2 regions of the Nocardiopsis sinuspersici genome follow, and region 2 is predicted to be linked to the other one. Evidence: riboswitches for the same ligand, from Rfam matches in the RefSeq annotation. Region 2 holds a riboswitch; the other holds the start of a gene.
The links. A riboswitch is a leader RNA that binds a small molecule or an ion and turns the genes downstream of it on or off. The one in region 2 is predicted to bind thiamine pyrophosphate.
Positions count from the first base shown of each region.

Region 1 (5,056 bases), 400 kb from region 2:
CGAATGGCCGTCGGCGCGGTGCTCGCCCCGGTGCGGGCCGTCCCCGGTCGGCGAATCCCTCCGGAAAACGCTCTCCTCTCTCGGTGCCGGGCTTGTGCTGCGTCTGCTTTGTGACTGTTGATGAAACATGTTCGTTCTGAGGTCCTTTGCTGGTGATTGGGGAAGCTTTTCGGTGACACGCCCGTTTTGACGGTTTGCCCTTTGCACCCCTTATGCGAGCGTGGTCTGTGGACGACCCTGCCCGTGTGGTCCGCGGGCCGGGAGGTACACGGCCGTAGGGGGGCGATGTGACGGAGCCGAACCAGCGCCCGCCGCGCGGATGGCGGCGAAACCGGGCCTCGCGGGGAAGGGAGCGCACCGCCTCCCCGCGCGCAGGGCTGCGGAAGGCGGTCCCGAAGCGGTGGGCCGCGGTACCGGGAGTGAGCCGGCGGGTCGCGGTTCTGCGCGGGAGACTGGCGGAACCGGTCCCGGGCGGGACGAGGAAGGACGTGCTCCTGCGTCTGACGGGGACGAGCGCGGTCGCCGGGCTGCTGTCGGCGGCACTGGTCATGCCGTGGGTGGGTGGAGCCGGGCTGGTGGCCAGGGACTCGGCGGCGGCCTTCATGGACATGTCCGGAAACCTGGAGATACAACCCCTGGCAGAGCGGGTCCTGCTCACCGACGCGGACGGCGACCCGATCGCGGAGGTCGCCGAACGCGAGCGCGACGTGGTGCCCCTGGACGAGATGAGCCCCTGGGCGCCGGCGGCGCTCATGGCGATCGAGGACGAGCGCTTCTACGAGCACGGCGGACTGGACCTGCGCGGCACGTTCCGCGCCGCGGTCCGCACCGCCATGGGCAACACCCAGGGCGGGTCCACCATCACCCAGCAGTACGTGAAGAACCTGCTCATCGAGCAGGCCGACGGCGAGGAGGAGGTGGAGGACGCCACCGCGCAGACCCTGGGGCGCAAGGTCCAGGAACTGCGCTACGCCGTCGACATCGAGGAGCGGCTCACCAAGGACGAGATCATGGAGGGCTACCTCAACCTCGCCTACTTCGGTCAGAACGCGTACGGCATCGAGATCGCCGCGCGGCGCTACTTCTCCGTACCGGCCTCGGAACTGGATCCCGCGCAGGCCGCCACGCTCGCGGGAATGGTGCGGGCCCCGTCGTACTACGACCCGATCACCCGCCCCGAAGCCGCCACGAAGCGCCGCAACATGGTGCTGGACCGGATGGTCGACACCGGGTACCTGGAGGCGCAGGAGGCGGAGAAGTACAAGGCCCAAGAGCTGAAGGTGGACGTGACCCCGCGCGGCGGCAGCTGCTTCCACAGCGAGCAGCCGTTCTTCTGCGACTACGTCATGCACTGGCTGAGGGACTCCGACGCGCTCGCCGACACCCAGGAGGAGCGCGACAAGATACTCGAGAGGGGCGGTATCACCGTCCGCACCACGCTCGACACCGACATGCAGAAGGCCGCGGAGAAGGCGATCAAGAAGTACGTCCCCGGGGACGAGTCCACCAAGTTCGCCGCCGAGGTGCTGGTGGAGCCCGGTACCGGACGGGTGCGGGCGATGGCCCAGAACATGAGCTACGGCTTCGACGAGGAACCGGGCAACACCTCGATCAACCTGGCCGTGGACAAGGACGACGGCGGCTCCCACGGCTACCAGGCGGGATCGACGTTCAAGCCGTTCACCCTGGCCGCCGCCCTGGACGCCGGCCTCGGGTACGGCACCAGCTTCAACTCGCCCGAGAGCACGTCGGTCAGCGGGATGAGGAACTGCGAGGGCGGCAGGATGGCCACGTGGAACGTGAGCAACGCCGGTGAGAGCAGCGGGGGCACGCACAACATGGTCAGCGGGACCAAGGGGTCGGTGAACACCTACTTCGCCCAGTTGCAGGAGCGCGTCGGCCTGTGCGAGACCGCGCAGATGGCCGAGAAGCTGGGCATCCACCGCGCGGACGGCGCGGAACTGGGTGTGTGGAACTCCTTCACCCTGGGCGACCAGGAGGTCTCCCCGCTGACCCTGGCCGGCGCCTACGCCACCTTCGCCTCCCGGGGCACCCACTGCGAGCCGACCCCGGTGACCTCGATCAGGTTCGAGGGAGAGGACGGCAGGAAGGTCGAGGTGAAGCCCGACTGCGAGAAGGTGATCGAGACCAAGGTCGCCGACGGCGTCAGCCACCTGCTCCAGCAGACCTTCAAGGGCGGCACCACCAACGGCCTGGGGATCGGGCGCCCGGCCGCGGCCAAGACCGGTACCACCGACAGCGCGGCCTACGCGTGGTTCGCGGGGTACACCCCGAACCTGGTCGGGACCGTGGCGGTCGGCGACATCCGCGGCGGCGAGCAGCACCCGCTCCAGAACGTGAAGATCGGCGACCGCTACTACGGCATGGTCTACGGCGCCACGCTGCCCGGCCCGATCTGGCAGGCCACCATGGAGGAGGCCGTGGACGAGCTTCCGGAGGAGGACTTCGCGCCGTCACCGAAGACCTTCGGCGATCCCTCACCCGGCAGGCCGTCCGGATCCGGCGACGGCGGCGACGCCTGACGCCCTCACGGAGCCGCCGCGGGACCGGGTCGTCCGGGAAAAGACGAGGATCGTGGGGGCGAAAAACCCCACGATCCTCCTTTGTGCCCCATACTGGAGGAAGAACCGACAGGGGAGCGCGTGAGCGCTGAGAGTGCGGCACCCGGCCGCAGACCCTTACACACCTGATCTGGGTCATGCCAGCGAAGGAAGTCGTAGGAACCCGTCACCGGTGGCGTGCTCCCGCGCACCGGCAGTACTCCGGCCGCGCGTGGCACACTCCGTCGGTGCCGCTCTTGGCCACATGGCCCCTCGTCATCCCCCGACGAAGGGACAGCAGGACATGAAGAGGAACAGCACCGCGAGGACCGGTTTCCGGCAGGACGTCCTCGGCCGGCTGCGGAGCTGGCGCACCGTCGACATCGTCGTGGCCGCCGTCATCGGCGTCGCGGTCGGCGTCGTCTTCTGGCTCTGGAACATCGTCTGGTCGGTCACGACCCCGCTGTTCGTGGGATTCCCGCCCGCGCAGGCCGTCGTCTACGGCATGTGGCTGATCTCCGGCGTGCTCGGCGGCCTGATCATCCGCAAGCCCGGAGCCGCCCTGCTCACCTCGGTCGCCGCCGCCTCGGTGTCCGCGGTCCTGGGCACCCAGTGGGGGATCATGGTCATCCTCGACGGAACCCTCCAGGGCATCCTGCCCGAGCTGGTCTTCCTCGCCTTCGGCTACCGGCGGTGGGGCATGGGCGTGGCCGTGCTCGCCGCGGCGGTCGCGGGCGTCTCCCCCGCCATCCGGGACAACATCGCCTACAACGTCACCTGGCCGCTGCACTTCCAGATCGTGTACGGCGTCATCGTGGTGATCAGCGCCGCCGTCATCGCGGGCGTGGGCGCACGCCTCCTCACCACCGCCCTGGCCAGGTCCGGGGCCCTGGCGCCCTTCCCGTCGGCGAAGGGCTGACCCGTGGCGCGGACGAACGGGCGGACCGCCCGTCCCGGCGCGCGCGTGGAGCTGTCCGGCTGGGGCTGGCGGCACTCCGGGCGCGGGGAGCACGCCCTGCGCGGCGTGGACCTGGTCGTCGAACCCGGTGAGCGCGTGCTGCTTCTCGGCGCCTCCGGGGCGGGCAAGTCGACCCTGCTCCACTCGCTGGCCGGTCTGACCGGCCCGGACGGCGCGATCAGCGGCGACCAGGAGGGCAGCCTGCTCGTGGACGGCGAGCCCGCCGACCGGGGGCGGGGCGCGGTCGGCCTGGTCAGCCAGGACCCCGAGACGCAGCTGGTGATGGCGCGCGCGGGCGACGACGTGGCCTTCGGCCCGGAGAACCTGGGGATGGAGCCCGGGCTGATCTGGCCCCGGGTGCACGAGGCCCTGGACGCCGTGGGCTTTCCGTACGGGCCGCGCCACTCCACCGGCGCGCTGTCGGGAGGGGAGAAGCAGCGCCTGGTGATCGCCGGGGCGCTGGCCATGCGCCCCCGCCTGCTGCTGCTCGACGAGCCCACCGCCAACCTCGACCCGGCGGGGGCCGCGCTGGTGCGCGGCGTGCTCGCACGCCTGCTCGCCGAGACCGAGGCGACCATGGTGCTCGTCGAGCACCGCGTGGCCGAGGTGGTCGGCCTGGTGGACCGGGTCGTGGTCGTGGAGCCCGGCGGCGGCGTGGTCGCCGACGGGGACCCGGCCGCCGTGTTCGCCGGGCACGGGCGCTCACTGGCCGCACAGGGGGTGTGGGTGCCCGGGAACGAGCCCTCCCCCGAACTGCCTCCGGCGCCCGGGGGAGGAGCCCTGCTGGAGGCCGTGGACGTGGCCGCGCGCACCCCCTTCCAACTGGGTGTGCGCTCCGCGCCCCGGCGCGTGGTGCTCGACGGCGTGGACGCCACCGTGTCCGCCGGGACCGCGACCGCCCTGACCGGCCCCAACGGTGCGGGCAAGTCCACGCTGCTGACCATGCTGGCCGGGCTGTCCAGGCCCCACCGGGGACAGGTGCTGCCGCGCGGGCCGCTGGCCGGGGCCGACCGGCGCCCCCTCGCGCGCTGGCCCGCCCGGAGGCTGGCCCGGCACGTGGGCACGGTCTTCCAGCACGCCGAGGACCAGTTCGTCACCACCACCGTCCGCGACGAGCTGCGGTTCGCCCCGCTGCGCGCCGGGATGGGTGCGGCCGAGACCGACGCCTGGGTGGACGAGCTGATGGAGCGGCTGCGCCTGACCCGTCTGGCCGACGTGCACCCCTACACGCTCTCGGGCGGGGAGAAGCGGCGACTGTCGGTGGCCACGGCGCTCAGCTCCGGCCCCTCGCACGCGCCCGACGTGCTCGTGCTGGACGAGCCGACCTTCGGCCAGGACACCCGTACGTGGACCGAGCTGGTGGAGCTGCTGGGAGCCCTGCGGGCCGAGGGGAGGGCCGTGGTCATGGCCACCCACGACGGCCTGCTGCTGCGGCACCTGGCGGACGCGCGGGTGCGCGTGGCCGACGGCCGCGCCGTGTACGAGGCCGCAGTCCCGGAGCCGGGAGCGGCCGAGCCCGTCGCCGCGCGGGGCGGCG
Region 1 covers NZ_MCOK01000001.1:301,967-307,022, forward strand. Annotated here, with positions in the region: gene NOSIN_RS01320 (transglycosylase domain-containing protein) at 288-2,543, shown strand; TPP riboswitch at 2,644-2,751, shown strand; gene NOSIN_RS01325 (ECF transporter S component) at 2,866-3,480, shown strand; gene NOSIN_RS01330 (ABC transporter ATP-binding protein) at 3,484-5,056, shown strand, end outside.
Region 1: linked by a shared signal. The riboswitch ahead of NOSIN_RS01325 (ECF transporter S component) and the one ahead of thiD (bifunctional hydroxymethylpyrimidine kinase/phosphomethylpyrimidine kinase) in region 2 are both predicted to bind thiamine pyrophosphate.

Region 2 (5,056 bases):
AGACACCGGCGGCCCCGTCCCCACCCACTCACCGATAGGGAGATCCCCTGTGGACCAACTCCTCGAAATGGCTGGCATCGTCAGCAGCATCATCTGGGGACCCTTCGTCCTCATCCCGCTGCTGGCCGGTGTCGGGCTGTTCCTCACGATCCGACTGCGCCTGCTCCAGCTCTTCCGCCTGCCGCACGCGCTGTGGCTCGCCTTCGTCCGCCGGAAGGAGGACGAGTCCGTCGAGGGCGACATCTCCCACTACCAGGCCCTGAGCACCGCCCTCGCCGCCACCGTCGGCGTCGGCAACATCGGTGGTGCCGCGCTCGCCATCGGCACGGGCGGCCCCGGCGCGCTGTTCTGGATGTGGATCGTCGCCCTTCTCGGCATGGCCACCAAGTACAGCGAGGCCCTCCTGGGCGTGAAGTTCCGCCGCACCAACGACAGGGGCGAGCAGAGCGGCGGACCGATGTACTACCTCAAGTACGGGATCCGCGGCGGTCTGGGCACCACCCTGGGCGTGGCCTTCGCGGTCTTCGGCTCCATCGCCGCCTTCGGTATCGGCAACGGCACGCAGTCCAACACCGTCTCCCAGCAGATCACCAGCGTCACCCCGCTCGCCCCGTGGATGGTCGGCCTGATCCTGATGCTGCTCGCGGGAGCCGTCATCCTCGGCGGTATCAAGAGCATCGGCCGGGTCGCCTCCGCGCTCGTGCCGCTCATGATCGTCCTCTACGTCGGCATCTGCCTGGTCATCCTGGCCGTCAACTGGGACGCCATCCTGCCGGCGCTCCAGCTCGTGGTGACCGACGCCTTCACCGGCACGTCCGCGGCGGGCGGCTTCGCCGGCGCGGGCTTCATGCTCGCCATCCAGCAGGGCTTCGCCCGCGGCATCTTCTCCAACGAGTCGGGCCTGGGCACCGGCGCCATCGCCGCCGCCGCGGCCAGGACCAGGCAGCCGGTCCGCCAGGCCATGGTCTCGATGACCCAGACCTTCATCGACACCATCATCGTGGTCACCATGACCTGCCTGGTCATCATCGTCACCGGCGCCTGGAGCGCCGCCAACAGCGATGACGGCTCGCTGATGACCTCCTACGCGATCACCGAGGGCCTGGGTTCGATCAGCCCCGCGCTCGCCCCGGCCGGCGCCTACGTCGTGGCCATCGCGGTCGCCGTGTTCGCCTTCACCACCCTGCTCGGATGGGCCTACTACGGCGAGCGGTGCGTGGAGTTCCTGGGCGGCAGCCGCATGATCACCCCCTACCGCCTGGTGTTCATCGCGGTCATCTTCATCGGTGCGGTGGCCAGCCTGGACTCCGTGTGGCTGTTCAGCGACATCGCCAACGGACTGATGGCGCTGCCCAACCTCATCGGGCTCCTGCTGCTGTCCCCGATCGTCGTGGCCGAGACGCGCAAGTTCTTCGACCACCCGGACTGGAGGGACCCGAGCAAGGTCATGGAGGACGTGAGCAAGACGTGAGCGGATAGCCCACCGCGCACGAGGAGGGGGGACCGGCACGGAGCCGGTCCCCCCTCGTGTCGTCGCGCGGCCGCCGGAGGCGGCGCCCGCTACCACCAGGCGTGGAAGTGGTGGACCGGGCCCTGGCCGCCGCCCGCGTCGATCTCGTCGGCGCGCCGGATCGCCTCGGTCAGGTAGGCCTTGGCGTCCCCGACGGCCGCGGCCACGTCCGGGCGCTGCGGCAGCAGGGCCGCGATCGAGGAGGACAGGGTGCACCCGGTGCCGTGCGTGTTGCGGGTGGCCACCCTCGGGGCGCGGAACTCGACCGGGTCGGAGCCCCGGGAGGCCAGGACGTCGACGCTCTCCCCGCCGGACAGGTGACCGCCCTTGAGCAGGACCCGGCGCGGCCCCAGTTCCAGCAGCCGCGCGGCCTGGGCGCGCATCGTCGCCAGGTCGGCGGCCTCGGGCTCCTCCAGCAGGTCGGCGGCCTCGGGCAGGTTCGGGGTGATCAGGTCCGCGCGGGGCAGCAGCTCACTCCGCAGCGCCTCGACGGCGGAGGACTCCAGCAGCCGGTCACCGCTCTTGGCGACCATCACCGGGTCCACCACCACGTTCGGAAGCGCGTGGCGCCCGATCGCCTCGGCCACCGCCTCGGTGACCTCGGAGGTGCCCAGCATGCCCACCTTGACCGCGTGCACGGTGGCGTCGGCGAAGAGGGTGTCCATCTGGTGGGCGACGAACTCGGCCGGGACCGGGTGGACCCCGGTGACACCGCGTGTGGACTGGGCGGTCAGCGCGGTGACCACGGTCATCCCGAAGGTCCCGTGCGCGGAGAAGGCCTTGAGGTCGGCCTGGATCCCCGCGCCCCCGCTGGGGTCGCTGCCGGCGACGGACACGATGTTGTACGCGCTCATGGGCGTTCCTTCGCTAGTGCTAACTAGGGCAGGTTCGACGGGTGTGCTCTCAGCCGGGACGGTGTCCCGGCACCCCGCGCCGTGGGGGCCGCCGCTGCGGCCCCCACCTCGGTATGCGTCTGTGGGTGTTCTCCAGGGAGGGTATCCCGAGGGCGTGCGCCGCCCGGAGCCGGGGCGCTCCCCCGGGCCCTCAGGTGGAGGTGTCCTCGGAACGGCGGGCCCTGGCCAGCTTACGGAGGCGGGCGAGGACGAACCACAGCACCAGCAGGCCGGTGACCGCGATCACGAGATTGCTGATGATGCCGCTCCACTGGAGCAGGACGGGCTCGATGGCCGGCCCGAAGGCGAAGCCGAGACCGATCCAGATCGTGTTCCACACCGCGGAACCGACGACCGTGTACACGGAGAACCGGAACAGCGGCATCCGCTCGATCCCGGCGGGGATGGAGACGAAGCTGCGCACCACGGGCACGCACCGGCCCAGGAGGACCGCGAGGCCGCCGAACCGGGCGAAGAAGCGCTCGGCCTTGTGGAAGTCCTCGATCTCCAGCAGCGGAGTCCTCCGGACCAGCCGCGCCGTGCGGTCACGGCCCAGGAGCGCGCCGGCGGCGTAGAAGCCCCACGCGCCGAGCAGGCCGCCGACCGTCGCCCACAGGATGGCGAGCCACACGTTCATCTCCCCGGAGTAGGCGAGGAAACCAGCACCGGGCAGGACCGCCTCGCTGGGCACCGGGGGGAAGAACGTCTCGATGAACAGGGCCACGCCCACGCCCGGCTCGCCCAGGGTGTCCATCAGGTTCAGGATCCACCCGATGAAGCCCTCGTACTGGTGGGCCGACCCCTCCGCCGCAGGGGCCGCCGTCCACGGATTCGTCGCCATGAGGCCGTCTTTCCCGTTCTCAGACGCGGGTGGGCACCTGGTGGTGCTCGGTCTCCACATCCTGGCCGCGCTTGCGGCGCTCCCACACGATGGCCGCCGTCACCACGGCGAAGCCGACCACCATGAACACCACCGTGACCGGGACTTCGGTGGGAGTCAGGATGACGCGCTCCTCGGTCTGCCAGGGCCACAGGGCGCGCAGCGAACCGGCCATCAGACCGGTGAGCACGACCAGGGTCAGGTGGTGGAAGTTCTCCAGCAGGTACTGCAGGATCTTCACGAACACCGACAGGCCCGTGAGCGCGCCCAGCGCGAACACCGCCAGGTAGGCGACGTCCATGTCGCCGACCGCGCTGATCGTGGGCTCGTACAGGCCCAGGGTGAGCAGGATGAACGAACCGGACAGGCCCGGCAGGACGAGCGCGCAGATGGCCACGGACGCGGCGAGGAAGACCACCACCGGGTGGGTGGGCAGGTTCGCGCCGGGCAGGCCGGTGAGGAGGAACGCGCCGGCGGCGAACACCAGGGCGACGAGGTAGTGCCAGGCCCGCCACTTCCTGCCCGCGCCGGTGTAGGGAATCCACAGGCATGCCAGGACCAGGCCGAAGAACAGCGCGTACGCGTACTGGGAGTAGGACTCGACCAGCGGGGCGAGCAGGATGGCGGCCAGGCCGAGGAAGACCACCATGCCGACCAGGGCGGGGATCAGCACGCTCCAGTCCACCTGGCGGAACTGCTCCCGGGCCCGTTCCCTGCCGCGGCCGCGCGGGACGTCGGTGACGTAGCGCTTGATGCCGCTGACCATGTGGCCCGCGCCGCCGATGAGCTTGTCGTAGAGGCCGACGATCAGGGCGACCGTGCCGCCGCTGATGCCGGGCAGGGCCTCGGAGGCTCCCACCGCGCCGCCGCGCACCGCGTTGAAGATGTAGCTGCCTACTGACTTTGGCATCTGGGTTGTTGGGCGCCGCACGGGCCGGAACCCGGGCGAGGGCGCCGTCCTCCGTCCTAGTGGTGCCACCGCACGCGCACTGTGTGCACGGGTGGAGGGTGGGTCAGGGGTTGTCCATGTGATCCACGGTCCCGACCGGACACGCGATGGGGTCCGCCGACACCGGCCGGACGCACCGACCAGGCCGGGGCGGGGGAGAAGAGACCGTGAGGCCCGGAACCAGGAGTCGTCAGTCTAGCGGTGGCGGGACGGGCGGGGAGTGGTCCGGAAGGCGCCGAACCCCTGTTTCGGCTGGGTAAGAGCATATTGACGCTGTGCCCGAAATGAAGGACTCCCTACCGCCGGGGTGTGGAGTTCCGCAGCGGAGGGGTGCGCGGCCCCGCAGCCTGGGGCTTCGCGGCCCCGGGGCGCGGAACCCGGGATCGCGCCGCCCGAGGCCGCGCCGCCCGAGGTCGTGCGGTCCGGGTCAGCAAGGCCGTCCCGGGACCGGGCCCCTCAGCGCGCGAGCGGGTCCGGCCCGACCGGGTCGGGAGCCGCCGTGTCGACCCGTGCGACCGACGCCGCCCACCGGTAGTCCTGCTTGCCGACCGCCGTACGACGGACCCGGTCCACGAAGTGCACGGTCCGCGGCACCTTGAACCCCGCCAGCCGCACACGGCAGTACGCGCGCAGTTCGGCCTGCTCCAGCCGCGCGCCCGGAGCCAGCGAGACCAGCGCGGTCACCCGCTGCCCGAGCCGCTCGTCGGGGGCGGGCACCACGATGGCGTCCTCCACCGCGGGGTGGGCCTTCAGCGCGGCCTCCACCTCCTCCGGGTAGACCTTCTCCCCGGCGGTGTTGATGACCACGCTGCCCCGGCCCAGAA
Region 2 covers NZ_MCOK01000001.1:702,695-707,750, forward strand. Annotated here, with positions in the region: gene NOSIN_RS02995 (alanine/glycine:cation symporter family protein) at 50-1,471, shown strand; gene thiD (bifunctional hydroxymethylpyrimidine kinase/phosphomethylpyrimidine kinase) at 1,561-2,364, opposite strand; TPP riboswitch at 2,353-2,451, opposite strand; gene NOSIN_RS03005 (DedA family protein) at 2,555-3,244, opposite strand; gene NOSIN_RS03010 (DUF368 domain-containing protein) at 3,264-4,193, opposite strand; gene NOSIN_RS03015 (acyl-CoA synthetase) at 4,689-5,056, opposite strand, start outside.